2 regions of the Paenibacillus sp. FSL F4-0122 genome follow, and region 1 is predicted to be linked to the other one. Evidence: a T-box and tRNA genes for the amino acid it is inferred to sense, from the RefSeq annotation. Region 1 holds a T-box; the other holds one or more tRNA genes.

What was found. The T-box of region 1 lies ahead of MHH49_RS15830 (arginine--tRNA ligase). A T-box ahead of a tRNA ligase gene usually reads a tRNA of that ligase, here a tRNA-Arg.
Region 2: it has a tRNA-Arg gene. The T-box ahead of MHH49_RS15830 (arginine--tRNA ligase) is inferred to sense a tRNA for this amino acid. The anticodon was not compared.

What each region holds. Positions count from the first base shown of each region.
Region 1 covers NZ_JBBODI010000001.1:3,672,907-3,676,327, forward strand. Annotated here, with positions in the region: gene MHH49_RS15830 (arginine--tRNA ligase) at 1-1,832, opposite strand, end outside; T-box leader at 1,873-2,091, opposite strand; gene MHH49_RS15835 (hypothetical protein) at 2,370-2,723, shown strand; gene MHH49_RS15840 (hypothetical protein) at 3,217-3,421, shown strand, end outside.
Region 2 covers NZ_JBBODI010000001.1:2,145,964-2,149,384, reverse strand. Annotated here, with positions in the region: gene MHH49_RS09045 (GDSL-type esterase/lipase family protein) at 1-618, shown strand, start outside; gene clpP (ATP-dependent Clp endopeptidase proteolytic subunit ClpP) at 708-1,304, opposite strand; tRNA gene MHH49_RS09035 (tRNA-Arg) at 1,498-1,572, opposite strand; gene MHH49_RS09030 (sugar-binding transcriptional regulator) at 1,841-2,893, shown strand; gene gap (type I glyceraldehyde-3-phosphate dehydrogenase) at 3,007-3,421, shown strand, end outside.

The DNA.
Region 1 (3,421 bases):
TCGAGCACATCTCCCAAGATGTCCTTGAATCTTGAAGTGAGCCAGAGGCGGAATTCGATCGTGGCTGAATCGCCTTTTAGAATTGGACATACAGAATAGAAGTTGTTGAACAGGGTAGCTAGGGTATGGGCGTAAGTGCAGAGCGTATTTGGCGTTAACTCTATACTTGCTGAATGTAATATCTCCGGCCAGAGGCTTAGCTGTCTTAGCAGCGCAAGCTCTGCTTTTTCCAACTTGGAAGGGAACTGAAGCTGTGCGGCAGCTGTAAGGATTGGGATCGTAGCTTTACTCAAAACGCTTGTCGCACGCGCAAAAGTATACATCAGATAAACTCCGGTATTGCCGGATATTTCGGTAGCCTGTTTGAAATCAAACACGATTTCCGTTCCTAAATTAAACCGTAGCAGATAGTAGCGAATCGCAGCAGTGGCAATCATTCGGCTGGAGAGGCCGTCTTTATCGGAACGTGAGTGTTCGATGTTCTGTTCCATGAGTTCCACCAGATCGCTTACCTTAATCCCGATTCCCTGTCGTCCGGACATAGCATAAGAAGATTTGCCTTCTGAAATATCTATACCCAGCTCGGCAGCCGAGGCGGGACTAAGAGATACAACACCATAACTCACATGATGGAGTTTGTCTGCTTGCTCGTTATAACCTAGTGCCCCTAAGGCTTGCTTAACCATCTGTTGTGGATATTCCTGTCTGTAATCAATCACATTGATGACTCTGTCCGCCTGCCCATAAGACTCTTGGGTTCCAGTTAATCCTGTTGTCCATAAACCGGACGAGAATTCGCTATAGGAGAAATCTTTGGTTAAAAGACCAAATTTCCAGAGATGATAGGCAATATCTTTGGCTGTATACGTTAAAATCCCATTCGAACGCACCAGCACCTTATCGAGATGATGCTCCTCTGAATCCGCTCCAATGTTAGCCTCTGTTCCTTGCTTCAGCACCCAGCAGCCTGCGAGTTTACCTTCAGTCTCTTGTACAAAAACGGCTGTCTGCTTCAGTAGCTCAGCTGCGGCTGCCCAAAATCCCTCTTTTAAAATACTGCTCTCCCATACCAGCAAATCATAATAAATCCCAAAATGTTTCATTTCCTCTACATGCTCTCTAACGATACGTTCAGCTACAAGGTTGCCCAGCCAGGCTTCATTGCCGCCACCTTGTTCAAGGGAGTGCAGTATATCTGTGCGCTTGTGTGTCATCTCAGGGTTCAGCGCATATTCTTTGTTCACTTTGGCATAAAGATCCCAGCAAAAATCACCGAAACGTTGATGTTCCCCTTCTAAAGGTATATTTAATAATCCAACAACTGTATCCGCCAGCTGATTGCCGAGATCATCAATGTAGTTATGGACCTCTACGTTATACCCAGTTCTTTTCATAATTCTGACTAGAGTATCGCCAATACAGGCGTTTCTTAGATGACCTACATGAGCGGCTTTGTTGGGGTTGATAGAAGTGTGCTCGATGATGACTTTTTCCCCAGTGCTGGCAGGCAGTTCAAAGGAATGTTCAGCCCAGCTTTGCCAATTCATATACAAATTGATAAATCCGGGAGCAGCGACTTCAACTTTTTGCAATAGACCGGCGAAACGCCCTTTGAATTGAAGTTCTGCTTTCACTAATTCTGCTATGACCATTGGGGATTTACGTAGAGTTTTGGCTAGCTGCATAGCGATATTACATGAATAATCACCATGTTCTAGATTTGCTGGCTGTTCGATCAGAATGGCAATGTCCTCTGGATAGTCAGCTCCTAAAGTATTGAATACACGGTGTACACTGTGCTTGATTCCGTCTTTGATGATTTGATCTAACATGGTATACCCTCCTTTGAAAATACAAAAAAGCCCTCGTCTCAAAAGAGACGAGGGCTTTAGCGCTCGCGGTACCACTCTCGTTGCTGAACAAGTTGTTCAGCCACCTTACGGGATAACGGCCTTCAGCCGGGACTTCCTACTAAGATTCAGAAGTCCATCTCACGGGTGCGCTTCATTAAAGGAATCTGTACCGGCTTACACTCTCCCGGCTCGCTGAGGACTAGATCTCGTTAACTACTCTCCCGCTCATCGATGCTTGAATAATTTTTATCAGTATAACTAATATTTCGAAAAAAGCAAGGGTGGTGGAGCTAATCCCAATTTTCTTGAGCATCTTGCAGGGATTTAGAAGTCTCAAAAACTATCAAATCATAGCTAAATCAATATAAAATTTTTGGGCATTCAAACAATCAAATGAAACCAATCATTAATACAATACAAGGGGAATTATTAACCTTTTCCCAATTTTAAATTTTGTATTTTTTATTTGTAAATCTGAATTTTTGAAAAATACTTAATAAAGGAGGGAATAGCTCAATGGCAGTATTATCAACAGGACCCATTGCAAATGATCCTGTTAGTGGTGTCAGAACAATTAAAACGGTTATTATCAAAATTGTAAACCGTGATTCTATCAATTTTTCTTCTGTTCATATTCAAGGTTACAAATTAAACAGTCTCAGAACACTCTACGTACTAGAAGAAATATCTATTGCACCCAATGAAGTTATTACGAGAAATTTTGGAGCAGACTTTGATGCATATGAATTCGTGTTCACCACAGACGGTTTTGCTGAAATAAGCACTGAGATTTCAGTTTGGGGGAGAAACGAAAGTGGTGCAATTATCGATGTTCAACGAGTTGTTGCAGAGGAGCAGTCAGAAACATAAATTCAACATATATGCAGGGTAATAACCACATTCTTAATAGATAGTTGAAACATATTATAAAAAAGAGCAGTTTAACAAGAAATCTTGATTAACTGTATTTTCCAGAAAGGAGGGAGTGCCGTAATGGCAGTACTATCAACAGGACCTATTGCTAATGATCCGGTTAGTGGTGTTAGGTCCACTCAAACCGTGTTAATCAAACTGGATAATCGTGATCCTGTAAATTTTTCTAATGTTGTTATCGAGGGCTTTCATTTAAATGGTACCAGAATATTATATGTACAAGAATTAGTAACCATAGGTCCTAATGAAGTATTATCTAGAAGCTATTTCGCTAATTTCGATGCAATAGAGTTTGTCTTTACCATAAGTGGACCAGCTGAGAATGAAACACAAATTTCTGTATGGGGTAAAAATGCTGCTGGGGAATTCGTGCCTGCCCATCGATTAGTCTCTGATGAACTTTTAGGAACCGAGATCGCAGGCCCTCAGGGTGATACTGGACCGCAAGGAGACCAAGGACCTCAAGGGCCTCAAGGGGACCAAGGACCGCAAGGTGATCAAGGACCTCAAGGCGTACAAGGACCGCAAGGTGATCAAGGACCGCAAGGTGACCAAGGACTTCAAGGGGACCAAGGACCGCAAGGAGACCAAGGACCGCAAGGTGATCAAGGACCGCAAGGTGACCAAGGACTTCA
Region 2 (3,421 bases), 1.5 Mb from region 1:
ATTGGCGATTCCTTGACGACTGGATTTGGTGCTCTGCCAGGTAACGGTTTTGTTCCGGTGTACCGTAGAATGGCAGAAGGGAGACTGCGGACTACTGTAGCCTCTACGAATTTAGGCGTGAACGGAATGACTACTTCAGAGCTGGAGCAGCGGCTGCGCGGAAATTCCATGATGCGTGAGGCCGTTCGAGAAGCCGATATCATCACTGTGTCTATCGGTGGTAATGATTTGATTCACGCGGCCAAATCAGCAGCAAGACAGCAAGGGAACTTATCCGCAGAACTGCGCAGATCGCTTCAGGAATGCAAACAAAATTTCTCTGCAATTATGAATATCCTTATACAATTGAAGGCGAGGACGCGTAGACCTTTTATCATTAGAATTGTGGGATTATATAATCCCTATCCTCAGGTGGTTGGTGCGACAGAGTGGGTCAGACAGTTTAATCAATACGCAGCACAGTACAGCAGCCGAGTATGTGGATTTGCTTCGATTTACAGTGAGTTCGCAGGAAATGAGAGAGGGCTGTTATCCATTGATCATTTGCATCCGAATGGCCGGGGTTATCGCGTAATTGCCGAGAAGCTGGATGCACTAGGTTATGGAGGGCTGAATTGATTGGATTTAGGTCTTCTATAAAATATAAAGAGGCTGTGCCCTATCCGTTATGGTTAGAGCACAGCCTCTTTATATTTTTACTTTATAGCTTACACACCGCTAGGCAATGTCTTCTCGATTACTTTATCTACGATACCGTATTCAGCCGCGTCTGCAGCAGTCATGAAGTAGTCGCGATCTGTATCCTTCTCAATACGTTCTAGAGGTTGACCCGTACGTTCTGCTAGAATACGGTTCAGCTTATCGCGCAATTTGAGGATGCGGCGGGCACGGATTTCAATGTCCGTTGCTTGACCTTGAGCACCACCCAGAGGCTGGTGGATCATGATCTCGCTGTTAGGCAGTGCAAAGCGTTTGCCTTTGGCGCCAGCGTTTAGCAGGAAAGCTCCCATGGAAGCTGCCATACCCACACAGATGGTGGAAACGTCTGGTTTAATGTACTGCATTGTATCAAAAATAGCCATACCTGCAGTAATGGAACCGCCTGGGCTATTCACGTAAAGGTGAATGTCCTTGTCAGGATCTTCGGCAGCCAAGAACAGCATTTGTGCGATGATAGAATTGGCTACCACGTCATTAACCTCCGTTCCAAGGAAAATGATGCGGTCCTTCAGCAGGCGGGAATAGATGTCATAAGCGCGCTCGCCGCGGTTGCTCTGTTCTACTACCATAGGAATATAACTCACGTGGAAAACCTCCTTGATATTGGTTCTTTAAATGTATTCATTTTTACTCTTGCCGTATTACCCACATGATAAACAAATTCAAACAAAAAGTCAAAGAAAGTCAAACTTATATTCAAAAAAAAGAGCCGACAAGCGGCTCTTTGGTTAAGTAGTAGTATAGGCACTACTAAATTATGTGCAAAAATGAAATTAATGGCGCGCCCGCCAAGAATCGAACTTGGATCTCAGGCTTCGGAGGCCTACGTCATATCCATTGGACCACGGGCGCAACAAAAATGATTATAATACAATTTTTACACAATTGCAATGTAATATTAATACTGGACAAGCGCTCTAGGGACAGGCATCGGGCGCTATATCTTTTTCTGACCTTATTAATGTATAAGAAGACAAGCGCTTGAGAATTCTACTCTCGGAAGACTTGCGCTTCGAGCAATATTTGGTTAGAATATGGGTGGGACTTAAAAAGTTTACCCGGGACGTTTTGAGACCATGAACAAGGGAATAGAGGAAGACGAAGTTGCAGGAGTGAAAGTATGCGTAATTTATTAGATATCCAAAAGCAGCTTCTGCCTGATCTCATGGAAACCCTTAAGAGACGGTACACGATTCTTCATCAGATCATGCTGTCCGATATTATTGGGCGCAGAACGCTAGCCGCTTCGCTAGATATGACTGAGCGGGTACTGCGTGCCGAGACGGATCTTCTGAAATCGCAAGGGCTTATTGAGATCGAGAGTGTTGGCATGCGCATTAGCGCTGCTGGACGTAGACTGCTTGATTTGCTAGAGCCGGTTGTTAAGAGCCTATTTGGTCTGGATGAGCTGGAAGAGAAAATTCGAGCAACGTATGGTCTGGATAAAGTTATTGTAGTACCGGGTGATTGTGAGTCATCGCCGTTCACCAAACGAGAGCTTGGCCGGGCGGGTGCGAAAGCGCTGCTGAGTATACTTCGCGCAGATGATACAGTTGCCGTCACAGGTGGATCGACGCTTGCCGATATGGCTGATCAACTGACACCACCGTTGTCCCTTTCCTATAAGAACGCTTGGTTTGTTCCGGCGCGTGGAGGATTAGGAGAGAGTATGGAGATTCAAGCCAACACGATTGCCTCAACAATGGCAAAGCGGGTTGGAGCCAACTACCGGTTGTTGCATGTCCCTGATTTGCTTAGTGGGGATGCATACCAATCGCTGGCACTTGACTCTAATATTGGAGAGATTGTACAAACCATCCGCAGTTCGCGTATTATTGTACATGGGATTGGGGATGCCATTGAAATGACCCGCCGCCGCAAACTGGACGAGGCTACAGTCTCGGAAATCCAGGGTGAAGGGGCAGTGGCCGAATCTTTTGGCTATTATTTCAATGAAGAGGGTCAGGTTGTCCATACCATGCTTACGATGGGTCTACGTCTAGAAGATATTATTCGGACAGAGAAAGTCATCGGTATTGCAGGAGGCAAACCCAAGGCCAAAGCCATTCATGCCATGCTGCGTTTCGGGCAGGAGAATATTCTCGTTACGGACGAGGCTGCCGCAGTAGAAATAGGCAAGGAAATTGACAATCAACTACAGCTATCTTCGTAGTTTTTAGATTGCAGGCAATAACATACTTCTTGCATCATACTTAACATTGTTGTCATGACAGACCTCACCGTCTGTTTTGAATAAATAAAACGAATTCTAGGAGGAACTATTCAATGAGTGTAAAAGTTGGAATTAACGGTTTTGGACGTATTGGACGCCTTGCTTTCCGCCGTATTCAAAATGTAGAAGGTATCGAAGTGGTAGCAATCAACGATTTGACTGACGCTAAGATGCTTGCTCATTTGCTTAAATATGATACAACTCAAGGTAAATTCCAAGGTGATGTTGAAGTGCATGATGGCTTCTTCAAAGTCAATGGTAAAGAAGTTAAGGTTCTTGCTAACCGCAACCCTGAAGAATTGCCATGGGGCGACCTAGGCGTTGATATCGTACTTGAGTGCACAGGTTTCTTCACAACTAAAGAAGCAGCTGAAAAACACTTGAAAGGTGGAGCTAAGAAAGTAGTTATCTCCGCTCCAGCTACTGGCGACATGAAAACTGTCGTTTACAACGTTAACGATGACATTC